3 regions of the Pseudomonas sp. GW821-FHT01A09 genome follow, and region 3 is predicted to be linked to each of the others. Evidence: predicted binding sites of a transcription regulator. Region 3 holds the regulator's gene; each other region holds the start of a gene.

Region 1 (4,444 bases), on a different contig from region 3:
GGGCCGTCTCGGTGGCACCAGCCGCACCCAATGCTGGGGGCGTGACCTGCTCAACCTGCCAGCGGGAGACCCTGGTTTCGGTATGATCAAGCCGTCGGGCGGCGAACTGGAAGTGGCCTTGGTCACGGGCAACCGCATCTTCATCGAGCCTGCCGAGAAGGACATGCCGGCCAAGCTGTATCACTACCAACTGGGCCGTCAGTTCAGTGCCGAGGCGATTCCGGATGGCGATCCTGACGCCGCCGACAAGGCCGACCTGCGCCAGCGCCTGGATGCCTTTATCCAGACCGCCACCCAAGCGCTGATCGACAACCGCGCCGGCGCCGAGAAGGCCGCGAAGGACAACTGATCCACCGCGGCACCTGTAGCGGGGGGGCTTGCCCCCGAAAAAAGCCCAGTCGACACATTCACGTCGCCTGATACATTTTTCGGGGGCAAGCCCCCTCGCTACATTTGTTTTATGCCCGGCACAATCGCGCTGAACGATTGCCGGACGCGTTTGGTCTACTGCTCCACAAGCACGTATCACACAGCTTCTTGTGCCATCAGCTGAGGAGATACCAATGAAAGAGTGGGTGATCAACTTCATCGATCAAACCGGCATGCCCACCAGCATTACGGTGAGCAAGGATCACGAGCCCAGCACAGAAGATGCTGCGGTACTGATCCGCGCGAAGTTGTTTCCGGTGATCGGCCAGGCCGACCTCAACGATTTCGAAGGTCGGGTTGAAAAACCCACCGAAAAGTCGCTCGAGGAACACGGCGGCGTGAAGATCATTTCCATCACCGCGGCGGCCTGAAAAGACCCACTGGCACACCGCTGCCCTTCGCGTTACTCTGCAAGTCAGGCCCTGGCGAATGTTCTGTTCGCTGCGGTCTGTCTGTTCGCTGCATGCTGTTCCCAGGTGACCATTGAGTTGCTGTCCAACCCGCTTTTCGAGAAGGGAGGTCCTGGAACACTGAAAGTCTATCCATCAATCTGAGGAGGACGATCCATGAGCACAGCCTATCAAGAAGACATCAGCATTACCGTGCTGCGCCGCATGAAAGAAGGCGGCTTCGATTTTGCCCGTATCCATCCCATCGAGTTCTATGCGGTCTTCCCCGACGAAGACGGCGCGCGGGTGGCCGCCGGCAAGTTTCAGGGTGAGTCGCTCAACGCTCAGGTCTGTGAGCGTGACGACGGCGGCTGGGGCTTGGAGCTGAGCAAGGTGATGTACGCGACTTACGGCGGGATTGGCGAATTCGAACAGGAACTCGAATCGCTGATAGAGCCCCTGGGGGGCGAAGTGGAAGGCTGGGGCGTCAAGCACGAAATCAAGCGGCAACAGGCTTGACCCAGGCAAATCCTCGAAAAGGGGCGGGCGGCGACGTTCGCCCCTTTTGCCATGAGGCGACATCATCGGCGTCAAAAAATACAGCACTGCAGCCGGCAGTTCGGCTAAGTGCAATTGCCTGCAAGGATTGCCCGTTACACCCAGTAAAACAGTCCCCGTTATGCCAGTGAATTCTACTCCGGCTAAGCTGGTCATAATCGAGGCGCTGCTTCGTGATGAAGCGTTGGCGATTCCGTTGGGGCGTTTGCCGCACAGCTTTGGTGCGAGGGATTTGGCGCTTGTCTCCAAAGGGTTGATTTTCAAGCGTTTATGCCGATGGCACGGGCCTTGCGATGGTTCCTGTGTCCGGGTGACAAGGAGTACGGCATGAGCCGCACCAATTATGATGAGATGTACGATGCCGACGGCAATGTCCGCCCGCATTATCGCGAGTTCGCCCGCTGGCTGGCCGATACGCCCGAAGAGCTGCTGGCTCAACGGCGGCGCGAAGCCGACCTGCTGTTCCATCGCGCCGGTATCACCTTCACCCTTTACGGGGACGAGCAGGGCACCGAACGGCTGATTCCTTTCGACACTATCCCGCGCAGCATTCCTGCCAGCGAATGGCGCGTCGTCGAGAAGGGCTGCATTCAGCGGGTCAAGGCGTTGAACATGTTCCTCGCCGACCTGTACCACGATCAACGCATCATCAAGGCGGGTGTCGTGCCTGCCGAACAGGTACTGGCCAACGAGCAATACCAACTGGCGATGCAGGGCCTCAACCTGCACCGCGACATCTATTCGCACATCTCCGGGGTTGACCTGGTTCGCGATGGCGACGGCACCTACTATGTGCTGGAAGACAACTTGCGTACCCCGAGCGGCGTCAGCTACATGCTCGAAGACCGCAAGATGATGATGCGTCTGTTCCCGGAGCTGTTCTCGGCCCAGCGCATCGCCCCCATCGATCATTACCCCAACCTGCTGCTCGATACCCTCAAGAGCTCCAGCCAGCTGGATAACCCCAGCGTCGTGGTGATGACGCCTGGGCGCTTCAACAGCGCCTTCTTCGAACACGCGTTCCTGGCGCGGGAGATGGGCGTCGAACTGGTGGAAGGCGCGGATCTGTTCGTGCGTGACGACCGGGTCTTCATGCGCACCACGTCCGGGCCTAGGCCAGTGGATGTGATCTACCGGCGGCTCGACGATGCCTATCTCGACCCGTTGGCGTTCAATCCGGACTCGGCGCTGGGCGTACCGGGCCTGCTGTCGGCCTACCGTTCGGGCAATGTGGTGCTGGCCAACGCCATCGGTACCGGGGTGGCGGACGACAAGTCCATCTACCCGTACGTCACCGACATGATTCGTTTCTATCTGGACGAAGAGGCCATCCTCAAGAACGTGCCCACCTGGCAGTGCCGCAAGCCCGACGAGCTGTCTCACGTGCTGGCCCATCTGCCGGAGTTGGTGGTCAAGGAAACTCAAGGCTCCGGCGGCTACGGCATGCTCGTGGGCCCGGCGGCCAGCGCTGCCGAGATCGAATCCTTCCGAGCCCGCTTGAAGGCCAAGCCCCACGCCTATATCGCTCAACCGACGTTGTCCCTGTCGACCTGCCCGACCTTTGTCGAGAACGGCATCGCTCCACGTCACATCGATCTTCGCCCGTTCGTGCTGTCCGGTCGTGAAACCCGCGTGGTCCCTGGTGGCCTGACCCGAGTGGCGCTGCGCGAAGGCTCCCTGGTGGTCAACTCCTCACAGGGCGGCGGAACCAAGGACACCTGGGTGGTTGAAGATTAAGGAAGCCTGCCAATGCTAAGTAGAACCGCCTCGGATTTGTACTGGATGTCGCGTTACCTTGAGCGTGCCGAAAACCTCGCGCGCATGCTCGATGTCAGTTATTCGTTGTCGCTGATGCCGCAGGATGGCCGTGAAGGCCTCGACGAGATGGCCATGCCGTTGCTGATCACCGGCACGCTGGACGATTACCTGGAGCGCCACGGCAAGCTGCACGCCGATCGCCTGCTGCACTTCTTTGCCCTGGATGCGTCCAATCCGGCGAGTATCTACAGTTGCCTGGGCGCAGCGCGCTCCAGCGCCCATGCCGTGCGCGGGCGGATTACCGCCGACATGTGGGAGAACATCAACTCCACCTGGCTGGAGATTCGCGGGATCGCCGAGCAAGGCCTGAGCCGCTATGGCATGAGTCGTTTCTGCGAGTGGTTGAAAGAGCGTTCGCACCTGTTCCGCGGCGCCACCTACGGCACCCTGATGCGCAACGATGCGTTTCGCTTCATCCGCCTGGGGACCTTTATCGAGCGCGCCGACAACACCTTGCGCCTGCTCGATGCCCGATACGAAATGCTCGGTGATGAAGCCGACGCCGTCAGCGACAGTTCCGCCCGCGGGTACTACCAGTGGAGTGCCCTGCTGCGGTCTTTGTCGTCGTTCGAGGCGTACACCGAGATCTACCGCGACGCGCCCTCGGCGCACAACGTCGCGCAGATGCTGCTGTTGCGTGCCGATGTACCACGTTCGCTGCGCGCCTGCACTGAAGAGATCGATCAGACCCTGTCGCAATTGCCAGGGACCAATGGTCGGCCGGCTCAGCGTCTGGCTGCAGAGCTCGATGCCCGCCTGCGCTATACCGGGATCGACGAGATCCTCGAAGAAGGTCTGCACGAGTGGCTGAACGAATCCATCCCGCTGATGGCTCAGTTGGGCAACGAAATTCACAGTTCTTACCTGGAGGCTCTATGAGGCTTTCGATCAGTCACGAAACCGCTTATCACTATGACGACGAAGTACGTGCCAGCATCCAGTACCTGCGCTTGACACCCCACGACAGCGATCGCCAGCACGTGCTCAGCTGGGAGCTGGACCTGCCGCGCCAGGTACGCGCGCAGATCGACCCGTTCGGCAATATCTTCCATGTGCTGACCCTCGACGAGCCCCACGAGAGCATCGTCATCAAGGCCCGCGGTCAGGTGGATATCGATGAAAACAGCGAGTCGGAACACGAAAGCCGGTCGGCGTATCCGTTTTTGCGGATGACGCGGCTGACCGAACCGGATGCTGCGCTGCGCGAGTTCGCAGCCCTGCAGTGCAATCAGCGCCGGGATCGCAACGCG
Region 2 (4,444 bases), on a different contig from region 3:
TTGCCGATCACTTGCGCTGCGGCGCTGCCAGGCACGGTGACCGAGACGGTGCCGTCGGTGCCGACCGTGAAGGTCTGGGCGTCGCTGGGCACGACGATGGCCGGGTTCAGGGCCATGCCGCTGGCGGTGACGATCTGGCCCGTGGAGTCCAGGTGAAAGGTACCGTCGCGGGTGTAGGCGATGGTGCCGTCCGGCTGGGTGATCTGGAAGAAGCCATGACCGTTGACGGCCAGGTCGAGTGGCTGATCGGTGGTCTGCAAGGAACCTGCAGTGAAGTTCTTCTGGGTACCGACGATGCGCACACCGGTACCGACCTGCAGACCCGATGGCAGCTCGGTGTCAGCGGTGGACTGAGCGCCCGGCTGGCGTTTGATCTGGTAGAGCAGGTCCTGGAATTCGGCGCGATCACGTTTGAAACCCGTGGTCGATACGTTGGCCAGGTTGTTGGAAATGGTAGTGAGGTTCAAGTCCTGGGCTTGGAGGCCGGTCTTGCTGACCCAAAGTGCTGGAAGCATGGTATTCGTCTCCTCGAGCGCCGGTTCGTCGGCGCGGGTTACAGATAATTCTTAAGATTGCAAAACGCGGGCCATGGCCTGGTCATCTTCCTTGGCCGTGGACATCATCTTGATGTGCATTTCGAACTGCTTCGAAAGCTCCAGTACCGACGTCATCTCTTCCACGGCATTGACGTTGCTGGCCTCCAGAAACCCGGAAGTCACCTGGACGTCGGCGTTCACCGGTGCGGCCTTGCCGTCGGCGGTACGGATCAGGCCGTCGGTGCCTTTGGTCATGTTCTTGAGATCAGGCTTGACCAGCTTGATGCGGTCGACCTGGGCCAGCGCCTGAGGCGATTGCCCCATGCCGCGAACGCTGATGGTGCCGTCGCTGCCGATCTCGATTTTCTCGTCCGGCGGCACGGCAATCGGTCCGCCGTTGCCCATGACCGGCAAGCCGCTGCCGGTGCGCAAGACGCCCAGGGCATCGATATTGAGGCTGGCCGAGCGGGTGTAGGCTTCTTTGCCGTCCGGGGTCTGCACCGCGATCCAGCCATCGCCGCCACTGCCGCTGACGGCGATGTCGAGGTCACGACCGGTTTCGATCATGGCACCGGGCTGGAAGTCGGTGGCAGGCCGTTCGGTCATGGCATAGGCGCGCGAGGGAAAGGTGTCGCCGAATACCGGCATGGAACGCGCCTGCTCCAGATCACGCTGGAAGCCGTTGGTAGAAACGTTGGCCAGGTTGTTGGCATGCACCTTCTGCGCGAGCGCGTTCTGGCTGGCGCCGGTCATGGCTACATAAAGCAATTTGTCCACACTGTATCTCCGGTGACGGGCGAATGCCGGTTAGCGAATCGATAACAGTGCTAGAGCAATTAGTGGGCCAACTTTGCAAAGACAGCTACAAGCCTTGATTTACAAGGGTTGCGCAATGGAGCGAGGGGGTGTGACAGAGTACCAAGACGGAAATACGGCGCCTGCTTGCCATGAGCGGCAATCTACCGCCGTCGGGTTTCTTGACGCCGAGCAATCCTGTAGCGAGGGGCTTGCCCCCGACAGCGGTCTCCCCGGCAAAGCTGCGTGCCGATGGAGACTTTTCGGAGGCAAGCCCCCTCGCTACATGGATAGCATTACACCGACTGGATCAGGGTCTGCATGATGGTGCTTTGGGTGGAGATGGTCTTGGCGTTCGCCTGATAGTTGCTCTGCTCCTTGATCAGGTTCACCAGCTCGGCAGTCAGGTCGACGTTGGAGTCTTCCAGCGCGTTGGACTGAATGCTGCCCAGGGTCCCGGTTTCCGGAGTACCGATGACCGGCACGCCCGACGCGTAGGACTCTTTCCACTTGGTGCCACCGACCGGGGTCAGGCCTTGGACGTTGGCGAAGTTGGCGATCGCCACCTGGCCAATGGTCTTGCTCTGGCCGTTGGTGAAGGTGGCGAAGATCGCACCGGTACTGTCAACGCTCAGGCTCGACAGCTCGCCGGTGGCGTAGCCGTTCTGGTCTTTGGCGGTCACCGCGGATGTGGCGTTGTACTGGGTCATGGAGTTCAGGTCGACGGTGATGTTGGCCGCCGCGGTAGAACCGTTGGTGCCCCATGTACCGTCTGCGGCCTGGGCGGCCGGCACCCAATCCTTGAGACTGAACACACCCGTGGTGACGCTCAAACCGGTCGGCAAGCCAGTGGTGGTATCGGCGGCAGGCGTAGTCAGATTGGCCACATCCAATGCACCGGACGTAGTGAAGCCGATCTGGTTGGCCAACGGCGTGGTCGACGACGGGGTCTGTGGATTGCGACCATCGATGGTGGTGTACATGGTCCAGGTGTTGGCATCGCTGTTCTTGACGAAGTACTGGTTCAACTGGTGCGAGTTGCCCTGGCTGTCGTAGATCTCGGTGTTGTAGGTGAAGTTGTAGCTGTTGACGTTGGCCGGATCGAAGGTCGCCACGGTCGGCACCGAAGCACTGGAGTTCAGGTTCAGCGTCTCCGACATGGTCGAAGTAGGCTTGGGGTTGAGGTTGGCGGTGTCGATTTTCAGGTTGCTGAGCACACCGGTCTGCAGAGTGCCGTTGGCATCCACGGAATAGCCCTGCAAGTTGTTGCCCGAGCTGTCGACGATGTAACCCGACTTGTCGCTGGAAAACGCACCGGCACGGGTATAGACCTTGGTGCCGTTGTCACTGAGGGTAAAGAAACCGTCGCCGTTGATGGCCAGGTCGAGGTTCTGGTCGGTGGTGCTGATGTTGCCCTGGTTGAACAACTGCGAGACCGCTTCGGTCTTGACACCGCTGCCGACCGTGGTCGACCCGGCGGTGGCCTTGATCGAGGCGGCATATTGGTCGCCGAATTCAGTACGCGAGGCCTTGAAGCCGGTGGTGGCGACGTTGGCGATGTTGTTGCCGGTCACGTCCAGCGCTTTGTTGGCTGCCGACAGACCGCTGAGACCGATATTGAAAGACATGTTGCTACTCCTGCGGCGGTAAGCCGGCCATTAATTCGCGATAGTCTGGACTTTCGAAAGGGCGACGCTGCTGCCCCCGGCGAGATTGAGCGTCATCTCACCACCGCTGGTGGTTGCCATGGTCACACTGCTGACCGTGGCGGGTAGATACGTGGTTGCTGCCGTGGCGACACCATCGAGGGTCGTCGTGGCCTTGAAGCTGTAGTTGCCCGCCGCCTGAGCCACACCTGAGGAGTTGAGGCCATCCCAGGTAAAGGCGGAGTTGCCGGTGGACTGAGCACCCAGGTCGATGGTGTCGACCAGACTGCCGGTGCTGTCGTACACATTGACGCTGGTCGCCGTGCTGGCGCCGGTAACGGCTACCGTACCGGTGATGCCCTTGGTCGGATCGAGCACCGCCGAGTCGCTGGCCACGATGACCGAGCGACCGACCAGCGACGAGGCTTGCAGCGCCTGCGACGACTGGTAGGTGGTGGCCAGGCTGTCAACCGTGGTGTTGAGGTTCTGCATGCTTTCGAGGCTGCTGAACTGGGCCATCTGCGACACGAACTGGGTGTTGTCCGTGGGGCTGAGCGGGTCCTGGTTCTTGAGCTGGGTGACCAGCAATTGCAGGAACGCATCTTTGCCCAACGCGCTGCCGGCGGTGCCGGTGGTTGGATCGGTGGTGCTGGTTGTCGCCTGGTACTGGGCCAGTGCGGCGGCGCCAGTTGCCGTGGTTGAAGTCGTCATGCTTTTGCGCCCCTATCACTGACCGAGGGTCAGGACCTTCTGCATCATGGTTTTCGCGGTGCTCATAATGTCCGCATTGGTCTGGAAGGAGCGACTGGCGGAAATCATGTCCGCCATCTCTTCAACCACGTTCACGTTCGGGTAATACACATAGCCATCCTTGTTGGCGGCCGGCGAGCTGGGCTCGTAGCGCGCTTCCAGGTTGCTCTGGTCCTCGACCACACCGGACACCTGCACACCGGCGCCCGACGAGTCGGAGTCGGCGAACAGCGAACCACTATCACCGCCGCCCTGAGCGTTCTGGAACATGGTGGCGAACACCGGGTGGCGCGCACGGTAGGTCTTGTCGATGCTCGACGAGACGGTCTCGGCGTTGGCGATGTTACTGGCGACGGTATTCAGGCGAGTGGTCTGTGCACTCATGCCGGTCCCGGCGATGTTGAAAACACTGGCTAGAGACATGGCTTAATCCCCGCGCAGGGCCGAGATCAGCCCTTTGAATTTGCTGTTTAACAAAGTGAAGCTGGCTTGGAAGTCCACCGAGTTCTGCGCGTAGTTCGATTGCTCGATCTGCGAGTCGACGGTGTTCTGGTCCAGCGACGGTTGAGTCGAAATGCGGTACATCAGCGCCGGATCGCCACTGCCGCTGACGCCGGAAGCGTCGATGTGCCGGGCGTCGGTGGTTTCAAGGCTGAACGCGCCATTGCTGGTGGTATCGCTCTGCTGCTTGAGGACAGCGGCAAAATCCAGGTCCCG
Region 3 (4,444 bases):
CGTCGCCTGGCTCGACCTTGATCCGCGGATGATGCGGGCCTTGGAGGGCGGCGCGGTCTGCGCCTTGGGCACCGCGTTGGGCGCGGTCCCGGTGCTGGTGATCCGCAACATGCCCGTGGCGATCGCTGACTGCCTGTTGGGTTTCGGTGCGGGCGTCATGCTGGCCGCCACGGCGTTTTCATTGATCATTCCGGGGATCGATGCGGCGCAAAGCATCGGTCTTGGGCGTTGGGGCGCAGGTGGGGTGGTCAGCTTCGGCATTCTGTTCGGCGCGTTCTGCCTGTTCTTGCTGGATCGCAAGGTGTCGGCACCCACGCCGGACTTGCTGGTGATCGACCCGAATCGCCCGCATATCCCGCCGCGCATCTGGGTCTTCGTGATCGCTATCATTGCCCACAATATTCCTGAAGGCATGGCTGTGGGCGTATCGGCGGGCGGCGCCATGCCGGACGCCAACAGCCTGGCCATGGGCATCGCTCTGCAGGATGTGCCGGAAGGGCTGGTGATCGCGCTGGTGCTGGCCGGGGCAGGGATGTCGCGGTTCAAGGCGTTTCTGATCGGTGCCGCGTCCGGGCTGGTGGAGCCGGTGGCCGCGTTGATCTGCGCGTGGCTGGTACGCCTGGGGGAAATTCTGCTGCCACTCGGCCTGGCCTTCGCGGCGGGGGCCATGCTGTTGGTGGTAACTCAGGAAATCATTCCCGAATCCCGTGCCAATGGTCATCATCGACTGGCCAGTGCCGGATTGTGCGTGGGCTTTTGCCTGATGATGTTGATGGATACCGCATTGGGTTGAGTGGGGGGGGCTATAGCGGGGAGGGCAGCCTCCCGCTACAACTGCCAGGCATTATTCGCCTTCGTCGAACTTGTCATTGATCAGCTTTACCAATCCATCCAGTGCTTCCTGTTCCTGCTCGCCTTCGGTGCTCAGGTGAATCTGTGTGCCCTTGCCGGCGGCCAGCATCATCACGGCCATGATGCTTTTGCCGTCGACCATGGACGCGGGGGTGCGCCCCACACGGACCTGGCAGGGAAAACGGCCGGCGACGCCGACGAACTTGGCGGCCGCACGAGCATGCAAGCCGAGCTTGTTGATGATGGTGATTTCTAGAGCGGGCATCGCGGGGTGGGTCCTTTCAGCTGAGGTCGCGGTGGCGGACCTGGACATTCTTGAGGGTCGGTTGCAGCAGCTTGCCCAGCCGTTCGGTGAGGTACACCGAACGATGGTGCCCGCCAGTGCAGCCGATGGCGATCGTCACGTAAGCACGGTTGCTGGCGGCAAAGCGCGGCAGCCATTTGAGCAGGTAGCTGGAGATGTCCTGGAACATCTCTTCGACATCCGGCTGGGCGGCCAGATAATCGGCCACCGGTTGATCGAGCCCCGATTGCTCGCGCAATTCGGGCTTCCAGTAGGGATTGGGCAGGCAGCGCACGTCGAATACCACATCGGCGTCCACCGGCATGCCGCGCTTGAAGCCGAACGACTCGAACAGGAAGGCCGTACCTGCCTCGGGCTTGTCCAACAGCCGCAGCTTGATGATGTCGCGCAGCTGATAGAGGTTGAGGCTGGTGGTGTTGATCTTGAGATCGGAGAGGTCGGCAATCGGGCCCAGCAGCTCGCTTTCGACCCGGATGGCTTCGGCTAGCGAGCGATTGGCGCTGCTCAGTGGATGCCGGCGGCGGGTTTCGGAAAAGCGCTTGAGCAGGGTTTCTTCGTCGGCATCCAGATACAGCACATCGCATTGAATGTGGCGGCCGCGGACCTCATCGAGCAGCTCCGGGAAGCGGCTCAGGTGGCTGGGCAGGTTGCGGGCGTCGATGGAAACGGCCACCAGTGGCTGGGCCAGTTCGGTGTGGATCAACGCGCGCTCCGCCAACTCGGGCAGCAAGCCGGCCGGCAGGTTGTCGATGCAGTAGAAGCCGTTGTCTTCCAGTACATCCAGGGCTGTGCTCTTGCCGGAGCCGGAGCGGCCGCTGACGATGATCAAGCGCATGGTTAATGACCGTTCTGGGCGTCCAACACGACTTGGTACAGGGCCTCGCTGCTGCTGGCTCTGCGTAGGTTGTCACGAACTTCCTTGCGATCAAGCATGCTGGCAATCTGGCGCAACAACTCGAGGTGCGCATCGGTGGCGGCCTCGGGCACCAGCAGCACGAACAGCAGATCGACCGGCGCACCGTCGATCGCGTCGAAATCTATAGGGTGTTGCAGATGGAGCAGGGCGCTGATGGGTGAGTCGCAACCCTTCATGCGGCAATGAGGAATGGCGATACCGTTGCCGAAACCGGTGGAACCAAGCTTTTCACGAGCAAGCAGCGCTTCATATACGGCCTGCTTGGGCAGCGCGGGTACTTGTTCGGCGATCAGATCGGCGATCTTTTCGATGGCGCTTTTTTTACTGCTCCCCGGCACGTTCACGAGGGAACGGCCAGGGGTCAGGATGTTTTCAAGTCGGATCATGGGTTGGGGTATCAGCGAGCGGCAGCACCTTGAAGCTGGCTTAGCTGTTTTTCCTTATGCTTGAGCAATTGTCGGTCGAGCTTGTCGGTCAGCAGGTCGATGGCAGCGTACATGTCGTCATGTTCGGCGTTGGCAACGATATCCTTGGCGCCAGCGACGTGCAGGGTGGCTTCGATTTTCTGTTTCAGCTTCTCGACCTCCATGATCACCTGCACGTTGGTAATCTTGCCCACATGCCGCTCCAGTTTGGCGAGTTTTTCGCTTACGTAGCTGCGCATGGGGTCGGTCACATCCAGTTGATGTCCACTGATGTTGACTTGCATACCGCTTCTCCTTATTGCCAGTGCATAAAGAGACAGGCTGAACGCCTGCCACTGGAACGCTGTGGCGCATCCAGGCGCTACATCAACCGCTTGCGTTCACTGGAAGGTGCGATCCCCAGAGATTCGCGATACTTGGCGACAGTGCGACGTGCTACCTGGATGCCTTGTGCCTCCAGTAAACCAGCGATCTTGCTGTCGCTCAATGGCTTTTTCTGATTTTCCGCCGCGACCAGTTTCTTGATGATCGCGCGGATCGCCGTTGACGAGCATTCACCGCCTTCGGAGGTGCTGACATGGCTTGAAAAAAAGTATTTCAATTCATAGATGCCGCGGGGCGTATGCATGTATTTCTGCGTAGTGACCCGGGAAATCGTCGATTCGTGCATGCCGACCGCCTCGGCGATGTCATGCAGCACCAGCGGCTTCATGGCCTCATCGCCGTAATCGAGAAAGCCGCGCTGGTGCTCGACGATCTGCGTGGCGACCTTCATCAGGGTCTCGTTGCGGCTCTGCAGGCTCTTGATGAACCAGCGGGCTTCCTGCAACTGGTTGCGCATGAAGGTGTTGTCGGCGCTGGTATCGGCACGACGTACGAAGCCTGCGTACTGTGGATTGACGCGCAGGCGCGGCACGCTTTCTTGGTTCAGTTCCACCAGCCAGCGTTCGTTGTCCTTGCGCACGATCACATCAGGGACCACGTATTCGGGTTCGGAGGATTCGATCTGCGAGCCCGGGCGCGGGTTGAGGCTCTGGACCAGTTCGATGACCTGGCGCAGTTCGTCTTCCTTGATCTTCATGCGCCGCATCAGCTGGCTGTAATCGCGGCTGCCGAGCAGGTCGATGAAGTCGGTGACCAGGCGCTGCGCTTCAGCCAGCCAGCGGGTGCGCGGCGGCATCTGGCGCAGTTGCAGCAGCAGGCATTCGCTGAGGGTGCGCGCGCCGATCCCGGACGGCTCGAATTGCTGGATGCGGTGCAATACGGCTTCGACCTCGTCAAGCTCGATGTCAAGCTCGGGGTCGAAGGAGTCGCAGACTTCCTGCAGCGTCTCGTCCAGATAACCCTGGTTGTTGATGCAGTCGATCAAGGTTACCGCGATCAGGCGATCGGTGTCCGACATCGGCGCCAGGTTCAGCTGCCAGAGCAAATGGCTCTGCAGGCTTTCGCCGGCCGAGGTGCGAGTGGTGAAGTCCCACTCGTCGTCGTCATTGCTGGGCAGGCTGCTGGCGCTGGTCTGGTAGATGTCTTCCCAGGCGGTATCGACCGGCAGCTCGTTGGGTATACGCTCGCCCCATTCCCCTTCTTCAAGGTTGTCGACCGTGGGAGCGCTGCTCTCGAACGTGGGCTCCTGGATATCCGGAGTGGTTTTCTGTTCGATATTGTCCGCCAGCGGATCGCTGTTATCGAAGTCGTCACCTTCCTCCTGGCGTTCGAGCATAGGATTGGATTCCAGCGCTTCCTGGATTTCCTGCTGGAGGTCCAGGGTCGAGAGCTGGAGAAGGCGGATGGCCTGTTGCAACTGCGGTGTCATCGTCAGTTGCTGGCCCATTCTTAGGACGAGCGAGGGTTTCATGGCTGGGGCTTAACACCTTATTCGCCGGCGCAGAGCGCCATCCACTACAAGACGCCGAGGCGCCCGGCTTTATGTCGTAAGCAAATTATATG

What was found. Region 3 encodes sigma-54, which starts transcription at its own class of promoters, with help from an activator protein. Its sites were predicted from a motif close to ANTGGCATNNANNTTGCTNT; they were not measured.
Region 1: AC3WJP_RS17560 (circularly permuted type 2 ATP-grasp protein) is a predicted target of sigma-54. The motif match lies at 1,652-1,671, and genes of this name have one in related genera.
Region 2: AC3WJP_RS10495 (flagellar basal body rod protein FlgF) is a predicted target of sigma-54. The motif match lies at 1,366-1,385, and genes of this name have one in related genera.

What each region holds. Positions count from the first base shown of each region.
Region 1 covers NZ_JBYSWB010000015.1:16,475-20,918, forward strand. The annotation lists gene AC3WJP_RS17545 (LTA synthase family protein) at 1-349, shown strand, start outside; gene AC3WJP_RS17550 (hypothetical protein) at 564-800, shown strand; gene AC3WJP_RS17555 (ribonuclease E inhibitor RraB) at 996-1,337, shown strand; gene AC3WJP_RS17560 (circularly permuted type 2 ATP-grasp protein) at 1,704-3,113, shown strand; gene AC3WJP_RS17565 (alpha-E domain-containing protein) at 3,126-4,073, shown strand; gene AC3WJP_RS17570 (transglutaminase family protein) at 4,070-4,444, shown strand, end outside.
Region 2 covers NZ_JBYSWB010000007.1:24,438-28,881, reverse strand. The annotation lists gene flgG (flagellar basal-body rod protein FlgG) at 1-515, opposite strand, end outside; gene AC3WJP_RS10495 (flagellar basal body rod protein FlgF) at 567-1,313, opposite strand; gene flgE (flagellar hook protein FlgE) at 1,628-2,959, opposite strand; gene AC3WJP_RS10485 (flagellar hook assembly protein FlgD) at 2,990-3,688, opposite strand; gene flgC (flagellar basal body rod protein FlgC) at 3,704-4,150, opposite strand; gene flgB (flagellar basal body rod protein FlgB) at 4,154-4,444, opposite strand, start outside.
Region 3 covers NZ_JBYSWB010000030.1:26,925-31,368, forward strand. The annotation lists gene AC3WJP_RS24830 (ZIP family metal transporter) at 1-793, shown strand, start outside; gene AC3WJP_RS24835 (HPr family phosphocarrier protein) at 845-1,117, opposite strand; gene rapZ (RNase adapter RapZ) at 1,134-1,991, opposite strand; gene ptsN (PTS IIA-like nitrogen regulatory protein PtsN) at 1,994-2,458, opposite strand; gene hpf (ribosome hibernation-promoting factor, HPF/YfiA family) at 2,470-2,781, opposite strand; gene AC3WJP_RS24855 (RNA polymerase factor sigma-54) at 2,859-4,352, opposite strand.